3 regions of the Citrobacter freundii ATCC 8090 genome follow, and region 3 is predicted to be linked to each of the others. Evidence: predicted binding sites of a transcription regulator. Region 3 holds the regulator's gene; each other region holds the start of a gene.
What was found. Region 3 encodes PurR, which represses purine synthesis genes. Its sites were predicted from a motif close to CANGCAAACGTTTGCNTG; they were not measured.
Positions count from the first base shown of each region.

Region 1: the regulator PurR is predicted to act here: its motif matches at 3,896-3,913, upstream of pyrC (dihydroorotase).
Region 2: the regulator PurR is predicted to act here: its motif matches at 4,688-4,705, upstream of purM (phosphoribosylformylglycinamidine cyclo-ligase).

Region 1 is NZ_CP049015.1:1,900,841-1,907,948, reverse strand. It holds gene G4551_RS09095 (Gfo/Idh/MocA family protein) at 1-445, opposite strand, end outside; gene G4551_RS09090 (YceH family protein) at 447-1,094, opposite strand; gene rimJ (ribosomal protein S5-alanine N-acetyltransferase) at 1,129-1,713, opposite strand; gene mdtH (multidrug efflux MFS transporter MdtH) at 1,973-3,181, shown strand; gene G4551_RS09075 (lipoprotein) at 3,296-3,856, shown strand; gene pyrC (dihydroorotase) at 3,962-5,008, shown strand; gene dinI (DNA damage-inducible protein I) at 5,074-5,319, shown strand; gene bssS (biofilm formation regulator BssS) at 5,660-5,914, shown strand; gene solA (N-methyl-L-tryptophan oxidase) at 6,029-7,108, shown strand, end outside.
Region 2 is NZ_CP049015.1:3,524,198-3,531,305, forward strand. It holds gene arsC (arsenate reductase (glutaredoxin)) at 1-14, shown strand, start outside; gene G4551_RS17105 (DnaA inactivator Hda) at 48-749, opposite strand; gene uraA (uracil permease) at 845-2,134, opposite strand; gene upp (uracil phosphoribosyltransferase) at 2,231-2,857, opposite strand; gene G4551_RS17120 (6-phospho-beta-glucosidase) at 3,041-4,471, opposite strand; gene purM (phosphoribosylformylglycinamidine cyclo-ligase) at 4,767-5,804, shown strand; gene purN (phosphoribosylglycinamide formyltransferase) at 5,801-6,442, shown strand; gene ppk1 (polyphosphate kinase 1) at 6,657-7,108, shown strand, end outside.
Region 3 is NZ_CP049015.1:2,283,820-2,290,927, reverse strand. It holds gene G4551_RS11000 (C40 family peptidase) at 244-1,074, shown strand; gene sodB (superoxide dismutase [Fe]) at 1,202-1,783, shown strand; gene G4551_RS10990 (MFS transporter) at 1,823-2,992, opposite strand; gene cydH (cytochrome bd-I accessory subunit CydH) at 3,168-3,257, opposite strand; gene purR (HTH-type transcriptional repressor PurR) at 3,555-4,580, shown strand; gene punR (DNA-binding transcriptional activator PunR) at 4,577-5,509, opposite strand; gene punC (purine nucleoside transporter PunC) at 5,623-6,828, shown strand.

The DNA of each region.
Region 1 (7,108 bases), 380 kb from region 3:
TACGGTGCTTATCCATACGTACAGACGCTGCGGTGCTCAACTGGGTTTTGAGATCCTGGTACAGCGGTGCAAACCGGCGGTTAAACCCGACCATCAGCGTGAGTTTTTTCCGCGCGGCCAGCTCCACCAGTTGCTCAGCCTCACGCAGGTTTTCCGCCAGCGGTTTATCCACACACACGTGAACTCCGGCATTCAGCAATTCACTGACGACCGCATAGTGCGTCGCGGTGCTGGAATGGACGAAAACCGCGTCGCAGGTTTGCGCCAGATTCATCAGTGAATCCACGTAGGGTATCCGCCAGGTATCACAGATACGCTGTGCTTTATCGCGCGAAGGTGAAAAGGCGCCTTGCAGCGTCCAGTCTGCGGAGGTGCCCAGCACGGGTAGCCAGGCCTTTTGTGCAATACCGCCAAGGCCGACAACGCCGATACGTAATTTATTCACGTCAGTCTCCCAGGTGCGCCAGCAATGAATCAAGTCGCTGCTTAAGTTCTGCGACCTCCGTTTCCAGCATTTCCACGCGAGCCTGCAGATCACCGGAGGCTGCAGGGAGTTGATCTGCCGCGGCAATGGCTTCATCAACCTCACCGCAAAACAGGTGCATATAGCGACTTTCACGTTTGCCCGGCTCGCGCGCCAGGCGGATCACATAAGGCCCATCTTCCCGGGTTGCCAGATTTTCCAGTGTCGATTCCACTTCGGCCATATCGCTGAATTCGTACATACGGGATGCGCGACTACGCAATTCACCAGGCGTCTGAGCGCCCCTCAGCAGCAGTGTAGTGATTACGGCCACCTCTGCGGCACTGAGCTTCAGATTGCCAAATTCAGAGTTGCAGAAACGCTGCTCATATTTCGTAACGCGATTGCCAAAGCCGCTCACCGTGCGCAGAAAATGTCGCTTAACCAGGTTATCTAATTGCTCCTGCACGTCCGATTCCGACAGGTTCATCACCGGTTCACGATTCGTTTTTTGATTGCAGGCTGTTACGACTCCATTAACGGAGAGTGGGTACTGTTCCGGCGTTGTCACTTGTTTTTCTAATAAACAGCCAATCACTCGTGCTTCGGTGGCGGTTAATTCGTATTTCATCGTCTTCTCCATTAATCATGGCTGCATCTGAAACTTAGCGGCCGGGGGTCCATTCTGATGTGGTCAACGCCGTCAGCACGTGATCGCGCCACTGCCCGTCAATCAGCAGGTAGTCTTTGGCATACCCTTCTTTTTCAAAACCCAGTCGCGCCAACAGGTCACCGCTGCGCTTATTATGTGGCATGTAGTTAGCCATAATGCGGTGAATATGCTGCGTGCGCTGCATATAACGGATGGCCGAAGTTAAGGCTTCATACATTAGCCCCTGCCCCTGCCATTTCTGCGCAATGGAGTAGCCGAGATAACAGGCATGGAAGGATCCCCGCACTACGTTTGAGAAGTTCGCAACGCCGATAATCTCTTTTTCGTCCGGATCGAGCAGCGCAAAATAATAAGCGGTGCCCTGTTTATGAAACTCAGAGATCATGCTGAGACGCGCCTGCCAGCCGGACGGATAGCAGTGGCTTTCATCGCGAATAGGTTCCCAGGGTTTTAAGAAATGACGATTTTCTGCGTAATAATCTGCCAGACGCCAGGCATCACGCTCATGCACTAAACGCACGACCAGGCGGTCCGTGGTTAAGCGCACTTTTGGCACGTTACTGCGATAGCCAAACATTCTATACCTACTCCTTCCCGTAACGTCTTCAATACGCTATTCGCATTACTATACCTGTGCGAATACACCCTGTGAAAAGAGCAAAATGCCATTTTTTGAATTATTCACACATTTTGATGAAAACTCTCTATCAAGACGGACTTTTGATAAAAAAATATTGTCCCGCGAAGGGTGGGAAAAGCGATGACGACACCGCAGAATAGAAGGTGCTTATCTTTTAAACTCTATCCAGAGTGACGAGTTTTTCCCTGGAGGGGAAATGTCGCAAGTCTCGCAGGCAAGGAACCTGGGTAAATACTTCCTTCTCATCGATAATATGCTGGTCGTGCTGGGTTTCTTCGTCGTTTTCCCGCTGATCTCAATTCGTTTCGTCGACCAAATGGGCTGGGCCGCCGTGATGGTCGGTATCGCGCTTGGATTACGTCAATTTATCCAGCAGGGGTTGGGTATTTTCGGTGGTGCTATTGCTGACCGTTTCGGCGCCAAACCGATGATCGTCACCGGCATGCTGATGCGCGCAGCCGGGTTCGCCACCATGGGCATTGCGCATGAACCGTGGCTGCTGTGGTTTTCCTGCTTTCTTTCCGGGCTGGGTGGCACGCTGTTTGATCCTCCCCGTTCGGCGCTGGTAGTCAAGCTGATCCGCCCGGAAAAGCGCGGGCGTTTTTTCTCTATTCTGATGATGCAGGATAGCGCCGGGGCCGTGGTCGGCGCGTTACTCGGCAGTTGGTTATTGCAATACGATTTCCGTCTGGTATGTGCCACCGGCGCAATTTTGTTCGTTCTGTGCGCGGCGTTTAACGCCTGGCTGCTCCCGGCATGGAAGCTGTCGACGGTGAAAATTCCGGTGCGTGAAGGGATGAGCCATGTGATGCATGACAAGCGCTTTGTCACCTATGTGCTGACGCTGGCGGGCTATTACATGCTGGCGGTACAGGTGATGCTGATGCTGCCCATCATGGTGAACGACATCGCTGGCTCACCAGCCGCCGTGAAATGGATGTATGCCATTGAGGCATGTCTCTCTTTAACGCTGCTGTACCCGATTGCCCGCTGGAGTGAAAAACGCTTTCGCCTTGAACATCGCCTGATGGCGGGCCTGCTGGTGATGTCTCTGAGCATGATGCCAATTGGCCTGGTCGGGAATTTACAGCAGTTGTTCACCCTGATCTGCACGTTCTATATTGGCTCGATCATCGCCGAACCGGCGCGTGAAACTCTGAGCGCCTCGCTGGCGAATGCGCGGGCCAGAGGAAGCTATATGGGCTTCAGCCGACTGGGACTCGCCATCGGTGGCGCAATTGGCTATGTCGGCGGCGGCTGGCTGTTTGACATGGGCAAGGCCCTGGCACAGCCTGAGCTGCCCTGGATGATGCTCGGTATTATTGGCTTCATCACCTTCCTGGCGCTGGGCTGGCAATTCAGTCTCAAACGCCCAACGCGAGGTATGCTGGAACCAGACGCCTGATAGCCGAACCCGCGCCCGGGCACTTTTCAGTTTTTTCTGCTGGCGTCCGGGGCGCTGGTACTCGATGATGCTTTGTGTCACGATTACGCCACATGCATCATGTTGAGGAACCCCATGAAAAAGTTTTTTTTTGCCGCTGCACTGATTGTCAGCGGCCTGTTGGTTGGTTGTAATCAACTCACGCAATACACGGTTAGCGAGCAAGAAATTAATCAAGCCCTGGCAAAGCATAATAACTTTTCAAAAGACATCGGTTTGCCCGGCGTTGCTGAAGCACATATCGTACTGAATAATCTCGCCAGCCAGATTGGTCGTGAAGAGCCAAACAAAGTAACCCTGACCGGCGATGCCAACCTGGACATGAACTCCCTGTTTGGCAGTCAGAAAGCGACCATGAAGCTGAAGCTGAAAGCCTTACCGGTTTTCAATAAAGAAAAAGGCGCGATTTATCTGCAAGAGATGGAAGTCGTCGACGCCACCGTCACGCCAGAGAAAATGCAGTCAGTACTGCAAACCCTGATGCCTTATTTAAATCAGTCGCTGCGTAACTATTTCAACCAGCAACCAGCGTACATTCTGAAGGAAGACAGCAGCCAGGGTGAAGCGCTGGCGAAAAAACTGGCGAAAGGTATTGAGGTCAAACCGGGTGAAATCATCATCCCGTTCACCGACTAATAAAACTGAGGGCGCTGATGCGCCCTTTTTTTTCGTGCAAACGAAAACGTTTCCGCTTATCCTTTGTTTCCGGCAAAAAAGACCATCCTCAGCCGGAGCATATTGATGACTGCACCATCCCAGGTTTTAAAGATCCGCCGCCCAGACGACTGGCATCTTCACTTTCGCGATGGCGACATGTTAAAAACTGTCGTGCCCTATACCAGTGAAGTTTATGGCCGCGCCATTGTCATGCCGAACCTGGTACCGCCCGTCACCACGGTTGACGCGGCTATCGCTTATCGCCAGCGCATTCTTGACGCGGTACCTGCCGGACACGACTTCACGCCATTAATGACCTGCTACTTAACGGATACGCTGGATCCCAACGAGCTGGAACGTGGATTCAACGAAGGCGTATTCACCGCGGCAAAACTCTATCCAGCCAATGCCACCACCAACTCGACGCATGGCGTAACCTCTATTGACGCCATCATGCCGGTGCTGGAGCGGATGGAAAAATTGGGTATGCCACTGCTGGTGCACGGCGAAGTCACCCATGCAGATATCGATATTTTCGATCGCGAAGCGCGCTTTATTGAAACGGTGATGGAGCCGCTGCGTCAGCGTTTGACCTCGCTGAAAGTGGTGTTCGAGCATATCACCACCAAAGATGCTGCCGAATACGTTCGCGACGGTAACGAACTTTTGGCTGCGACGATTACGCCACAGCACCTGATGTTTAACCGCAACCACATGCTGGTTGGTGGGATTCGCCCTCACCTGTATTGCCTGCCAATCCTCAAACGTAACGTCCACCAACAGGCGCTGCGTGAACTGGTTGCCAGCGGGTTTAAGCGCGCATTCCTCGGTACCGACTCAGCGCCACACGCTCGTCATCGCAAAGAGTCAAGCTGTGGCTGTGCGGGCTGTTTTAATGCACCGACCGCGCTGGGCAGCTATGCCACCGTGTTTGAAGAGATGAATGCGCTCGACCATTTCGAAGCCTTCTGCTCACTCAACGGCCCACAGTTCTATGGCTTGCCGGTAAATGAGACCTTTATTGAGCTGGAACGCGTGGAGCACCTGGTTCCTGAGAGCATTGCACTGGAAGACGATACGCTGGTGCCTTTCCTGGGTGGCGAAACGGTACGCTGGTCAGTAAAAAGCTAAAAAAAGTGTAGCCAATTGATGCGAATAACTGTATAAATAAACAGTATATTCCACAGGGGGCTACTATGCGTATTGAAGTCACTATTGCCAAAACTTCACCTTTACCTGCCGGTGCAATTGACGCACTGGCAGGTGAACTCTCCCGCCGTATTCAGCACCATTTTCCGGATAACGAAGGTAACGTTACCGTCCGTTATGCCGGCGCAAACAATTTGTCGGTTATTGGCGCGACTAAAGAGGACAAAGAACGCATCAGCGAGATCCTACAGGAAACCTGGGAAAGCGCGGATGACTGGTTCATCAACGAATAAATAATGATATGCAGTGATGTTTGTTTGCCGGGTCGCCCCGGCTTTTTTATACACACTATCCTGTAATCAATCGCGCATTTCTTCTGACGAGTTTTTAATTTAATATTAACTCACCGATTATCTTTTAACCAATACAACAAAATAATTGTGCAACATACTAAAAAAAAATGAATAACATGTTGGTTTCTTAGTCAGATAACGCTGAAAACAAAAAATTTATGCCCTTCCCTCTTTAAATTTTCAATGAATACCCTTATTTATTGATATACTGAAGTTGCTTCAGAAAAAAACGCATTGAACCTCGAAAACCGTTGTCTAGTAACACGAATTAGGGGGCATGATGGAAAAGAATAATGAAGTCATTCAGACTCATCCGCTTGTAGGGTGGGACATCAGCACTGTTGATAGCTACGATGCGCTGATGCTGCGTTTGCACTACCAGACCCCGAATCGCCCTGACCCGGATGGGACTGAAGTTGGTCAAACGCTCTGGTTAACCACTGATGTTGCCAGGCAATTTATTTCGATATTAGAAGCAGGAATCGCCAAAATTGAATCTGGCGATTACCAGGTAAATGAGTATCAGCGACATTAAACCTGATACATCCAACCATCAAAAGGCACCTTAACGGTGCCTTTCTTATTTCCAGGTTGAATATTCCGGGTCAGTTATTTAACCTGCTACTATCGCGATTGCAGAGAGAAGCGGATGAAATACGACTTAATCATTATTGGCAGCGGTTCAGTAGGCGCCGCAGCTGGATACTATGCCACTCGTGCCGGTCTGAAGGTTCTGATGATCGATGCACATATGCCTCCTCATCAGCAGGGCAGCCACCACGGCGACACTCGATTAATTCGTCATGCTTATGGCGAAGGTGAAAAATACGTTCCGCTGGTACTACGTGCGCAAACATTGTGGGATGAACTGTCCACCCATAATGAAGAACCGATTTTTGTTCGCTCCGGTGTTATCAACCTCGGTCCAGCAGAGTCAACCTTCTTAGCGACTGCAGCGCAAAGCGCCAAACAATGGCAACTCAACGTTGAACAACTGGATGCGGCAGCCATCATGGCGCGCTGGCCGGAGATTCGTGTACCTGACAACTATATCGGTCTGTTTGAAGCGGAGTCCGGTTTTTTACGCAGTGAGTTAGCAATTAAAACCTGGATCCGTCTGGCGGAAGAAGCAGGCTGTGCGCAACTGTTTAAATGCCCGGTCAGCGCAATTCATCACGGTGATGATGGCATCACGGTAGAAACGGCTGACGGTGACTACCACGCGAAAAAAGCAGTGATCAGCGCCGGTACCTGGGTGCAGGCTTTAGTCCCTGAACTACCGATACAACCGGTGCGCAAAGTGTTCGCCTGGTATCAGGCCGATGGGCGCTACAGCGTTAAAAATAACTTCCCAGCCTTCACCGGCGAGCTGCCAAATGGTGATCAATACTACGGTTTCCCGGCAGAAAACGACGAGCTGAAAATTGGTAAGCACAACGGCGGACAAGTCATTCACTCTGCTGATGAGCGTAAGCCATTTGCCGCTGTAGCCAGCGATGGTTCTGAAGCCTTCCCATTCCTGCGCACAATTCTGCCGGGCGTTGGCTGCTGCCTGCATGGCGCGTCCTGCACTTACGATAATTCACCGGATGAAGACTTTATTATCGATACTCTGCCAGCGCACGACAACACGCTAATCATTACCGGGCTGAGCGGACATGGCTTTAAGTTTGCCTCTGTTCTGGGAGAGATTGCGGCAAACTTCGCTCAGGACAAACCGTCTGACTTT
Region 2 (7,108 bases), 1.2 Mb from region 3:
AAATCGTCGGTTAACCGAAACCTGCCGCAGTTATTTGGCTGCGGCGCTTACAGCTTCAGAATTTCTTTTACGAACGGAATGGTCAGCTTACGCTGGGCGGTGATCGATGCGTGATCAAGCTGATCCAACGTCATAAACAGCGTACGCATTTCCCGATCCAGACGCTTAAGCAGAAAGCGGCCCACATCTTCCGGCAGTTCAAATCCGCGAAGTCTGGCGCGTAATTGCAACGCCTGCAGCTTATCTTCATCGGAAAGTGGTTGCAGCTTGTAGATTTGCCCCCAGTCCAGACGCGAAGCGAGATCCGGCAATCCCAGATTCAGCTGTCTTGGTGGACGATCGCCGGTGATCAGCAGGCGTGTTTTCCCCGACTCCAGGATACGGTTGTAGAGATCAAAGATCGCCATTTCCCACAGCGAATCACCGGCCACACATTCGATGTTATCGATGCATACCAGCGATAAATGCTCCATCCCGTCGAGCACCTCGGGGACGAACCAGGTGCGTTTGTCGAGCGGCACGTAGCCTACCGCATCGCCGCGCGCGGACAGTTCCGCACAGGCTGCATGCAGCAAATGACTACGGCCAGCGCCTTCACGCGACCAGAGATAAATATACCCGCTATGTTCCTGACGCAGCACGTTTTGCAGTGCAGCCAGTAAAGAGGAGTTATCCCCCGGCCAGAAACTTGCGAAAGTTTCGTCGTCAGGAAGATAAAGTGGCAAAGAGAGCTGTGCCGGTGTGTTCAGAGATACCTCAACCCAGGATTTCATAAAATCGCGTTGAGTTTAACACAGAAATGCGTCGCGATAGAACCGGGCAGCATCGCCACCCGGTCAAAGGTTTACTGTTGCTCAGTGTCGGCATCTTTGGCGTCGAGCACCACTTCTTCTGGACGCAGCAGGCTGATAACTTTGAAAATCAGGCTCAGACAGACACCCACAATGGTCGCCAGCGCCATGCCTTTCAGCTCAGCAGCACCGATGTGAACTTTCGCGCCGCTGACGCCAATGATCAAAATGACCGAGGTCAGGATCAGGTTCTGTGCTTTGTTGTAGTCAACTTTTGACTCGATCAGCACGCGAATACCGGAAGCGCCAATCACGCCGTACAACAGCAGAGATACACCGCCCATGACCGGCAGTGGAATAATTTGGATCGCCGCAGCCAGTTTACCCACGCAGGAGAGCAGAATGGCGAAAATCGCCGCACCGCCAATAACCCAGGTACTGTAAACGCGGGTAATCGCCATGACGCCGATGTTCTCGCCGTACGTGGTGTTCGGCGTAGAACCGAAGAAGCCGGAGATCACCGTCGACAGGCCGTTAGCAAACATAGAACGATGCAGGCCAGGATCGCGAATCAAATCTTTTTTCACGATATTCGCCGTTACCACCAGGTGGCCGACGTGTTCAGCAATAACCACCAGCGCCGCAGGCAGAATAGTCAGAATAGCGACCCATTCAAAGCGCGGTGTGTAGAACGTCGGCAGAGCAAACCAGTGAGCCTGCGCTATCGGCGTGGTGTCCACGACCCCCATCACGAAGGAGAGCGCGTACCCGGCCAGCACCCCAATCAAAATCGGGATAATCGCCATAAAGCCACGGAACAGCACGGAACCAAATACCGTCACCGCCAGCGTCACCATTGAGATGATGATGGTTGTTGAGTCTGGCGCTTGTCCTTCCGCAGGCAGCAATCCCGCCATACCCGCAGCGACACCCGCCAGCTCCAGACCGATAACGGCAACGATTGCGCCCATCGCCGCAGGCGGGAACATTACATCCAGCCAGCCAGTACCGGCTTTCTTAACGATGAACGAAACCAGGCAGAACAGGATGCCACACATAATGAAACCGCCCAGCGCCACTTCATACCCTAGCGGCAGCAGCAGCAGAACTGGGGAAATGAACGCAAAGCTTGAACCGAGGTAAGCCGGAATTTTACCTTTACAAATAAAGAGATACAGTAAAGTACCAATACCGTTAAACAGCAGAACGGTAGCTGGGTTGATATGAAACAGGACTGGCACCAGTACCGTTGCGCCAAACATGGCGAACAGGTGCTGTAAACTAAGCGGGATTGTCTGTAAAAGCGGCGGTCTTTCACTCACCCCGATAGCACGGCGCGTCATAGTGTTTTCCTCTGAGTGTTGTTTGTTATTAGCGATTGGGTTGTTTTATTCAAAAAAAAGCCGACTCTTAAAGTCGGCTTCTTTTCACTTATTCGTTTACTTGGTACCAAAAATCTTATCGCCGGCATCGCCGAGCCCCGGAATAATGTATCCGTGCTCGTTCAGTCCCTGATCGATGGAGGCAGTGTACAGCTCAACATCCGGGTGCGCTTTTTCCAGCGCCGCGATACCTTCCGGCGCTGCAACCAGCACCAGGACTTTAATGCTGCTGCAGCCTGCTTTTTTCAGCAGGTCGATGGTAGCGATAACGGAACCGCCGGTTGCCAGCATCGGGTCAACGATCAGCGCCATACGCTCATCAATGTTAGAAACCAGCTTCTGGAAGTACGGAACCGGCTCCAGCGTCTCTTCATTACGGTACATACCGACCACGCTGATACGCGCGCTCGGAACGTTTTCCAGAACGCCTTCCATCATGCCCAGGCCCGCACGCAGGATTGGCACAACGGTGATTTTTTTACCTTTGATTTGGTCAACTTCAACCGGACCGTTCCAGCCTTCAATGGTCACCTTTTCGGTTTCCAGACCGGCGGTTGCTTCATAAGTCAGCAGGCTGCCAACTTCCGAGGCGAGTTCACGAAAGCGTTTAGTGCTGATGTCGTTTTCACGCATCAGTCCCAGCTTGTGTTTGACGAGTGGGTGTTTGACTTCCACGATCTTCATACTCTTCTCCTTTCCTCAGACGAGTGGCAACCACAAAAAAAATCGCCGGATTATACCGCTTTTCGTCTCTGGCGCAATACTGCATACGCTTGATATGGATCAACCAAAATCGTTTGCGTCTGGATGATGAGTATAAAACAACCCCCACAATAAGTGCGGGGGTTGTTATCAATGCTATGAATTTTATAGATTTTCAGCATTACTCTGGATGACGTTTTGATACCATGAAAAAGATTTCTTCGGCGAGCGTGCTAATGTCCCACTCCCGTCATTATTTTTATCAACATAGATAAAGCCGTAGCGTTTTTTCATCTCCCCCGTCCCGGCCGAGACTAAATCAATACAGCCCCACGGGGTATAGCCCATCAGATCCACGCCATCTTCCACCACCGCTTTTTTCATTTCGCGGATATGCGCGGCCATATAGTCAATACGATAGGAATCATCCACCGAACCGTCGGCCTGCTGCACGTCAATCGCCCCAAAGCCGTTTTCTACAATAAACAGCGGCAACTGATAATGATCCCAGAACCAGTTCAGCGAATAGCGCAGACCGACGGGATCAATCTGCCAGCCCCAGTCCGACTTCTGCACGTACGGGTTAGAAACCAGGCTTTTCGACTCGTCGTAATCCAGCTGAGGGTTGTCCGCCGTTGCCTGGGTCGCGAAAGACATATAATAGCTAAAGCCGATGTAATCAACGCAGCCCTCGGTCAGCGCCTGACGGTCTTCCTCGGTGATATCCAGTTCAAAGCCACGACGGGCAAAGTAATTGAGAAGATGCTGCGGGTATTTGCCGCGCACATGGACGTCAGTAAACCAGTAACGCCGGTGCATAGCGTTCATCGCCATCATCATGTCGTTCGGCGCACAGGTCAGCGGATAAATTGGGCACATCGCAATCATGCAGCCAATTTGCAGCGCCGGGTTAATTTCACGCGCGACCTTCACCGACAGCGCGCTTGCCACCAGCTCGTAGTGCGCAGCCTGAAACATGACCGGCTCGCGGTCTTCGCCGGGCTGGTATTTCAGGCCAGAGTTAGTAAAGGGCGCGAAGTCTTCGTGATAATTTGCCTGATTGTTAATCTCATTAAACGTCATCCAGTACTTCACTTTGTACTGGTAACGAGTGAAAACCACCCGGGCAAAACGGACAAAAAAGTCGATAAGCTTACGGTTGCGCCAGCCGCCATATTCCGTCACCAGATGGTAGGGCATCTCGAAGTGCGACAACGTAATCACCGGTTCAATGCCATATTTCAGACATTCGTCGAACAGATCATCATAGAACTGCAGGCCAGCTTCATTGGGTTGCGCTTCGTCACCTAAAGGGAAAATCCGCGTCCAGGCAATAGAAGTGCGAAAACATTTAAACCCCATTTCGGCAAACAGCTTGATATCGTCTTTATAGCGATGATAAAAATCGATGGCATCGTGGTTAGGGTAGTTTTTACCGGCAATCACACCGTCAGTAATTTCACGCGCCACACCATGCGCCCCCGCCGTCATGACATCGGCAACGCTAATTCCTTTACCGCCCTCCTGCCAGCCACCTTCCAGTTGATGAGCGGCGACAGCGCCACCCCACATGAAATCTGCTTTAAATCCTGACATCCCCTTCCCCTATCGTGATGAGTCTGCGCAAAACGCTCCAAATGAGGCCCGCAACAAAAAACAGAAACCGGTTTCAGTACGATACTGTGCATTCGGCTGGCAGGTTTCAAGCACAAGGCTGTACCCGGTTTCATTTTCGTGGCGCAGTTCAAACAAATAGATAAATGATTGTAAAATGCTGAAAAAACCAGCAGATAAAACTTGATGCAGAGCAGGCTCGCAAACGTTTGCTTTCCCTGTTAGAATTGCGCCGAATTTAACTTTTACTGCAAGTAAACATGTGGGGAAGCAGGCAGTGACCGATAAAACCTCTCTTAGCTACAAAGATGCCGGTGTTGATATTGATGCAGGTAATGCTCTGGTTGATCGAATCAAAGGCGTAGTAAAGAAAACGCGTCGTCCGGAAGTTATGGGTGGTCTGGGTGGCTTCGGTGCGCTGTGCGCATTGCCGCAAAAATATCGTGAACCGGTACTGGTTTCCGGCACTGATGGCGTTGGTACAAAACTGCGTCTGGCGATGGATCTGAAACGCCACGACACTATCGGCATTGACCTCGTCGCAATGTGCGTCAACGACCTCGTGGTTCAGGGCGCTGAGCCGCTGTTCTTCCTCGACTACTATGCAACCGGCAAACTGGATGTGGACACCGCAGCCAGCGTCATTAACGGGATTGCCGAAGGCTGCCTGCAGTCTGGCTGTGCGCTGGTCGGTGGGGAAACAGCTGAAATGCCGGGGATGTACCACGGCGAAGATTACGACGTGGCAGGTTTCTGTGTTGGCGTCGTCGAAAAATCAGAGATTATCGACGGTTCTAAAGTGGCTGACGGCGACGTACTGATTGCGCTCGGCTCCAGCGGTCCGCACTCCAACGGTTACTCTCTGGTGCGTAAAATCGTTGAAGTCAGCGGTTGTGACCCGGAAACCACCGAGCTTGAAGGTAAATCGCTGGCCGACCACTTGCTGGCTCCGACCCGCATTTACGTAAAATCCATTCTGGAACTGATCGAGAAGGTTGATGTGCACGCCATTGCCCACCTGACCGGCGGCGGCTTCTGGGAAAATATTCCACGCGTTCTGCCAGACAACACGCAGGCCGTGATCGACGAGTCTTCCTGGCAGTGGCCAGCCGTCTTCAACTGGCTGCAAACGGCGGGTAACGTCAGCCAGCATGAGATGTATCGCACCTTTAACTGCGGCGTAGGTATGGTTATCGCCCTGCCAGCTCCGGAAGTGGACAAAGCCCTGGCTTTGCTCAATGAGAAAGGTGAAAACGCATGGAAAATCGGTATCATCAAAGCTTCTGATTCCGAACAGCGTGTGGTCATTGAATGAAAAACATTGTGGTGCTCATTTCCGGTAACGGAAGCAATTTGCAGGCGATAATAGACGCCTGTGAACAGAAAAAAATCAATGGCACCATACGTGCAGTATTCAGTAACAAGGCCGATGCGTTCGGCCTTGAGCGCGCACGCGAAGCGAATATTCCGGCACACTCGCTGGAAGCCGCCCAGTTTGCCAGTCGCGAAGCCTTCGACCGCCAACTGATGCAAGAAATTGACGCCTGGGCGCCGGATGTAGTGGTGCTGGCCGGTTATATGCGCATCCTCAGCCCGGCGTTTGTCGCGCACTATTCTGAACGATTGCTGAATATCCACCCGTCTTTATTGCCAAAGTATCCCGGCCTGCATACGCACCGCCAGGTACTGGAAAACGGCGATGAAGAGCATGGTACCTCCGTCCACTTCGTCACTGATGAACTGGACGGCGGACCGGTTATTCTCCAGGCCAAGGTTCCGGTATTTGAAGGCGACAGCGAAGATGATGTCACGGCACGGGTTCAGGCCCAGGAACATACCATTTACCCACTGGTGGTAAGCTGGTTTATTGATGGTCGCCTGAAGATGCGTGATAACGCTGCATGGCTGGATGGCATCCGCCTACCGCCACAAGGCTACGCCGCCGACGAATAATAAAATTCAACCTGTAAGCCGCATGTCACCATCCGGCTTACAGGCATAACTACCTTTTCCGGTTAATACCACCGGTATTCATCTACGCTCCCCCTTTCTCTTTGCTATCAGACGGTTTATTGTCATATTTTTCTGGCACAGTTGGACATCTGAGAGCAATGCTCGCCATAATAAATCGGTAGTGTCCCGTGAATGAAACGGAGTAAAAGTGGTAATGGGTCAGGAAAAGCTATACATCGAGAAAGAACTCAGTTGGTTAGCGTTCAACGAACGCGTACTCCAGGAAGCTGCTGATAAGTCAAACCCGTTGATCGAACGGATGCGTTTCTTAGGCATCTATTCCAATAACCTCGACGAGTTTTATAAGGTTCGTTTTGCCGAACTGAAGCGCCGAATCATTATTAGCGAAGAACAGGGTTCAAACTCTCACTCCCGCCATCTGTTAGGCAAAATCCAGGCCCGCGTATTAAAAGCCGATCAGGAATTTGACGGTCTGTACAACGAGTTGCTGCTGGAGATGGCGCGCAATCAGATTTTCTTAATCAACGAACGCCAGCTATCGGCCAATCAGCAGAGCTGGTTGCGTCATTACTTCAAGCAATATCTTCGCCAGCACATCACGCCGATCCTGATTAACCGCGAGACGGATTTAGTCCAGTTTTTGAA
Region 3 (7,108 bases):
ATTATTTTATCCCCTGACGCTAAAAGTTGCATTCATAATCTCATTTATCCCCTTCAAACATGTGGATTTGATTATCTGTTCACCAACTCCAACGTTAATTGATGTTTTTTTTTGCGGTCGGTTACGAAACATAGTTTTAAACAAAAAAAGCTATTAACTTTCCCTCTTTCTATAGATTAGAATCGTCAAGTTTTGAAAATCACACGCAGGCACGATAGACCTGCCTTACCAGAGGACTGCTCAGTGGCGCGGATAAACCGAATCTCGATCACGCTCTGTGCTTTACTTTTTACTACATTGCCCTTTACGCCTATGGCTCATGCTTCCAAGCAGGCCAGGACGACACCTACCAATTCTCACACCATCAAAACGGTAGATAAAAAGAAAAGCGCAACAACCAGCCAAAAAACAACAAAGACCAGCAAGAAAACGGCGACAAAAACCACCAATAAAACCAGCACCAAAACCGCTTCCTCTTCTAAAAAACGCACTGCCACTCCGGCAAAGTCGACTAAAACTGCAAATCGTCGTGGTAAAACTGCCGTAGCACAAACCGCAGCCGTTACCTGGACTGAAAAATGCACACCGCGCAAAGGTCATAAACCACGCTGCGTGAAGGTGAAAACCACTGCACCAACTACGCTTGCTGACGCCCATAAAGTGAAAGTGCAGAAAGCGACTAAAACCGCTATGTCCACCTTGATGAACCAAATCGGTAAACCTTATCGTTGGGGCGGCTCCTCGCCAAGAACCGGGTTTGACTGCAGCGGTCTGGTTTATTACGCCTATAAAGATCTGGTGAAGTTCCGCATTCCGCGTACCGCGAACGAAATGTATCATCTGCGTGATGCCGCACCGATTGAACGTGGCGAACTGAAAAATGGCGATCTGGTCTTCTTTCGTACCCAGGGTCGCGGAACAGCCGATCACGTCGGCGTCTACGTCGGAAACGGTAAGTTTATTCAGTCACCGCGTAGCGGGCAGGAAATTCAAATCACCTCTCTGAGCGAAGATTACTGGCAGCGCCACTATGTGGGCGCTCGTCGGGTAATGACGCCAAAAACAATTCGCTAAAAACTTACCCTACAGAACATGCTGTAGGGTAAGTTCTTCTTTTGCATAACCTTTCAATTTGCTACCCTATCCTTACTCACAATGAGGCTATTGTGTGTACTCAATATAAATAATAAGGAGAGAAGCAATGTCGTTTGAATTACCTGCATTACCGTATGCCAAAGATGCTCTGGCACCGCACATTTCTGCCGAAACGCTGGAATATCACTATGGCAAACACCATCAAACCTACGTGACCAATCTGAACAATCTGATTAAAGGCACGGCGTTTGAAGGCAAATCACTGGAAGAGATCGTTCGTAGCTCTGAAGGCGGTGTTTTCAATAACGCAGCACAAGTATGGAACCACACGTTCTACTGGAACTGCCTGGCACCAAACGCAGGTGGCGAACCAACCGGTAAACTGGCCGATGCAATTGCCGCCTCCTTTGGCAGCTTTGCAGATTTCAAAGCGCAGTTCACCGATGCCGCTATCAAAAACTTCGGTTCTGGCTGGACCTGGCTGGTTAAAGGAACTGATGGCAAACTGGCTATCGTCTCCACCTCCAACGCAGGTACTCCGCTGACTACCGACGCGACGCCGCTGATGACCGTTGACGTATGGGAACACGCCTACTACATCGACTATCGCAATGCCCGTCCTGGCTACCTGGAACATTTCTGGGCGCTGGTGAACTGGGAATTTGTTGCGAAGAACTTCGCAGCATAAAAAAGATAACGCAGAAGGGCTTCCTTCTGCGTTTTTGCATTAATTCGCGGTCGTGAAAGCCTCTTCTGGCTGTCTTCTTGCGGAAATAAACACCAGCAGCAGCGCAAGACCCGCCACAATCGCCCCCATCACTGGCACAAAACTGTAGCCTAGGCCGCCTGATATCACCGCCCCACCGGCCGCTGCACCCAGAGCGTTCCCCAGATTAAACGCGCCAATATTGACTGACGATGATATTCCAGGCGCTTCACTGGCAACGCGCATCACACGCATCTGCAACGGTGGAACGACCGCGAACGTCGCCGCGCCCCAGACCACCATACTGATCGCCGCACCCAGCTCATTACGCGCAAGGAAAGGAATGGCCAGCATAATAACCATCAGCAGCAGTAAAAAGCCTTTCAACGTACCGTTGACTGAACGGTCAGCAAACTTGCCACCAAAGTAGTTACCGATCGAGAAACCAATGCCTATCAACACCAGCATCCCGGTAACAAATGCCGGAGTGGCATGAGTGATAGTATGCAGAACTGGCGAGATGTAGGTATAAAGCGTGAACATCGCCCCAGCACCCAGTACAGTAGTCAGTAACGCCGACAACACCTGTGGGCGCATAAGTACCGCCAGTTCGCTGCGAACATCCGGGCGCTCTCCGGCTCCACCCTTGGGTAAGGAGAAGAACAGGCTGACCATAGCAATGACGCCCAGACCCGCAGTGGCCATAAATGACATGCGCCAACCGATGGTTTCACCAAGCCATGTCGCCGCCGGAACGCCACCAATATTGGCGATGGTTAACCCCATAAACATCGTTGCTACGGCGCTGGCCTGCTTATGTTTGGGTACAACACTGGCAGCAACCACTGAACCGAGACCAAAAAAGGCCCCATGGTTAAGACTGGTCAAAATACGCGATAGCATTAGCGTGGTGTAATCCGGCGAGATAGCCGAAAGCACATTACCCAGCGTGAAAATCGCCATCAGGAATATCAAAGCATTACGTCGCGCGCGATGAGACAGCAGCAATGTCATCAGCGGTGCACCTACCATCACACCTACCGCATAGGCGCTGATCAGCATGCCGGCCGCCGGAATCGAGACATCCACACCTTTGGCTATGACGGGCAATAATCCCATTGGCGAAAATTCGGTGGTGCCTATGCCAAACGCTCCGATCGCCAGCGCCAGTAAAGGATAATTGAGTTTCATATTGCGACTCCGTAACGTCGAGCCGTGGCGCGACATAAAATAAGAGTCAAAAGCATGACATTGATCGCAAAATTAATAAAGTTAACAAAATTGCAAAAGACTTTTGCTTATTCGCAAACAATAGAAGAGATAGACGAGCGGAAAGAGTGAGGGAGAGCTAACTCCCTCGGGGAAATCAATGCAGCGCTGCGGTCAGGCCACCCGCGACGATCAAACCCAGAACAATAATGGTAGTCACTAACGAAAATTTCAGATCGGTGCTCATCAAGTTTTCTCCTTTTTATTCCCACACAAAAAGTGATATTGCGCATTTTTACACACTTGAAAGCAAAAATCTCTCACGATTTATATTGATAACTGCTTTTAACTCTTCCCCTTTTCGTTAAGATCAGACAAAATTCCACGCTTACTTGATTAGCGTACCGGCCATTGACCCCTTCCTGACGTTCCGTGTCGTTTTCCCGGCGTGCCGCAACCCTTACGTTGCGCTAAGGGTGTGTAAAGGCAAACGTTTACCTGGAGTATTCTCAGGAGCTTAGGATATGGTCTGGAGTGAGATGTAATGGCAACAATTAAAGATGTAGCGAAGCGAGCAAACGTTTCCACTACAACCGTATCACACGTAATTAACAAGACGCGCTTTGTCGCGGAAGAAACGCGTAATGCTGTCTGGGCAGCGATCAAAGAACTGCACTATTCTCCGAGCGCAGTTGCCCGCAGCCTGAAGGTGAATCACACCAAGTCTATTGGCTTGCTGGCGACCAGCAGCGAAGCGGCCTATTTCGCAGAAATTATCGAAGCCGTGGAGAAAAACTGTTTCCAGAAAGGCTATACGCTGATTCTGGGTAACGCATGGAACAGTCTCGAAAAGCAGCAGGCCTATCTGTCGATGATGGCGCAAAAGCGCGTTGATGGTCTGCTGGTGATGTGTTCTGAGTATCCGGAGTCGCTGCTTTCGATGCTCGAAGAGTATCGCCATATTCCGATGGTCGTCATGGACTGGGGCGAAGCTAAAGCCGACTTTACCGATACGGTCATTGATAACGCCTTCGAAGGCGGTTACATGGCGGGTCGGTATCTGGTAGAACGCGGTCATCGTGAAATTGGCGTGATCCCAGGTCCAATGGAACGTAACACCGGGGCCGGGCGTCTGGCGGGCTTTATGAAAGCGATGGAAGAAGCGCTGATTAAAGTGCCTGATAACTGGATTGTCCAGGGCGATTTCGAGCCTGAGTCCGGCTATCGCGCCATGCAGCAAATTCTGTCGCAGTCGCATCGTCCGACCGCTGTCTTCTGCGGTGGCGATATTATGGCGATGGGTGCGCTGTGCGCCGCTGACGAAATGGGTCTGCGCGTGCCACAGGATGTCTCACTCATCGGCTACGACAACGTGCGCAACGCCCGCTTCTTCACGCCGGCCTTAACGACTATTCACCAGCCGAAGGATTCACTAGGTGAAACGGCCTTCAACATGCTGTTAGACCGTATCGTGAATAAACGTGAAGAGTCACAGTCTATCGAGGTGCATCCACGTCTGGTTGAGCGTCGCTCCGTTGCCGACGGTCCGTTCCGCGATTACCGCCGTTAAGCCTGTTGTGCGGGAGTCTCATCTGGCTCCCGCAGCCATTCCTTGTTCAACGTTTCACTATCCCCTAAATAGTCCAGCAGCCACCTCAATGCCGGTGACGTATCGTTCTGCTGCCATGTCAGACAGCATGCAGCATCAGGAAAGGGGTTCTCCAGTTGCAGCGCAACCCACTTGCCGCTATCGATCCACGGCTTGGCAAAATGCGTCGGTACCATGCCCACGCATAATCCCGCGGACAAACAGGTCGCAGAAGATTCCCAGTCGGGCACGACGACGCGTTTTTGGTTATCCAGCAGCCAGGTAATACGCTTTGGCAGCGTACGGGAGGTATCTTCGCGTACCAGTGACGGCCAGTTGCGCAACGTATCATCACTTAGCGGTCCGGGCATTGACGCCAGTGGATGATGGCTGGCTACCACGCAGCTCCAGCTCAGCATTCCCATATCGCGGAAGGTATAGCGTCCCCCTACCGGAATCGCCTGTGTGGCGCCGATGGCCAGCTCCACGCGTCCATCGGACAGCGCGTCCCATACGCCGTTAAACACTTCCTGAAAAACTAACAACTCCACATCATCAAAGTGACGGTAGAAATCCACGATCATCTGTCGGGTACGATCCGGGCGGACAATGTTATCGACTGCGATCGCCAGCTGCCCGCGCCAGCCGTTGGCAATTTGCTGGCATTGCTGGCGCGTGATCTGCATTTTTTTGATAACAGAGCGACCTTCTTTTAAAAACCATGCCCCGGCAGGCGTTAATTCCACATCCCGATGGCGTCGCTCAAAAAGTGGTACCGCCAGCCACTCTTCCAGTTGGCGCACAGTGTAGCTTACCGCCGAAGGTACACGGTGTAGCTCCTGTGCGGCTGAACTAAAGCTACCGTTACGCGCAACCGCATCAACCACTTCAAGTGAATATTCCGACCACATATTCTGCCTGCAAAAATTTTGAAATCAGTAAGCAAATATTAGCGTTTCACAGCGAGAATTACACTCACTACACTCAGCGGCATTGTTCTATTGCTAAAAAAAGAGAAATAATGATGCAACCTGGGAAAGGGTTTTTAGTCTGGCTAGCGGGCCTTAGCGTGCTCGGCTTTCTGGCAACAGATATGTATCTGCCCGCCTTCGCCGCAATTCAGTCCGATCTGCAAACGCCTGCATCTGCCGTCAGCGCTAGCCTGAGCTTGTTCTTAGCCGGTTTTGCCGTCGCACAACTGCTGTGGGGACCGCTCTCTGACCACTATGGTCGCAAGCCTATTTTGCTGCTGGGTTTATCTATTTTCGCACTGGGCAGTCTGGGCATGCTGTGGGTTGAAAACGCCACAGGCCTGCTGGTACTGCGATTTGTTCAGGCCGTTGGCGTCTGTGCAGCATCGGTTATCTGGCAAGCGCTGGTTACCGACTATTATCCTTCACAAAAAGTAAACCGCATCTTTGCCACCATTATGCCGCTGGTCGGGTTATCACCTGCCCTCGCCCCGTTATTAGGTAGTTGGATCCTGGTACATTTTTCCTGGCAGGCCATTTTTGCCACCCTATTCGCCATTACTCTGATTCTGATGCTTCCGGCGCTGCGTTTAAAGCCTACAGCTAAAGCACGCGATGACAGCCAGGATAAACTGACTTTCACCACCTTGCTGCGCTCGAAAACTTACCGTGGAAACGTGCTGATTTATGCCGCCTGTTCCGCGAGCTTTTTTGCATGGCTGACGGGTTCCCCGTTCATCCTTAGCGAAATGGGTTATAGCCCAGCGGTAATTGGTCTGAGCTATGTTCCGCAAACTATCGCCTTTTTAATCGGTGGTTACGGCTGTCGTGCTGCGCTGCAAAAATGGCAGGGTCGTCAGCTGCTGCCCTGGTTACTCATTCTGTATGCCTTCAGCGTTGTAGGCACCTGGGCGACCGGCTTTATTCATCATGTCGCATTGGCTGAAATCCTGATCCCATTCTGCGTTATGGCGATTGCGAACGGCGCAATCTACCCTATCGTTGTCGCGCAGGCATTACGCCCTTTCCCACAGGCCACTGGACGCGCTGCCGCATTGCAGAATACGCTGCAACTGGGTTTATGCTTCCTGGCAAGCCTTGTCGTTTCCTGGTTGATTGCTACCCCGCTGCTCACCACTACCAGCGTTATGCTGACCACGGTATTGCTGGCTGCTGTAGGTTACAAAATGCAATCGCAGAAAACTGACGCCCCGCAAACAGATGACCGCGCGCAAATTGCCCATGGAGAGTCTCACTAATAATTGTCGCGGGCAATTAATTAGCCCGCTAAGAATTATCGGTTGAATCGTCAAAAGTTCAGGCCTATACTGATTTCCGGATGTTAAAAAAACGATAATTTTTATGTGTTAGCGGGAACAAGAATGTTCCCGTATTCCCACGGATGGTCTTTTCGGCAAGGGTTCCTCCCTTCCTCTGTTCTACGTCGGATTATAGATTCACGGATTAATTCCGTGAGATTTCTCACAAAGCCCAAAAAAGCGTCTACGCTGTTTTAAGGTTCTGATCACCGACCAGTGA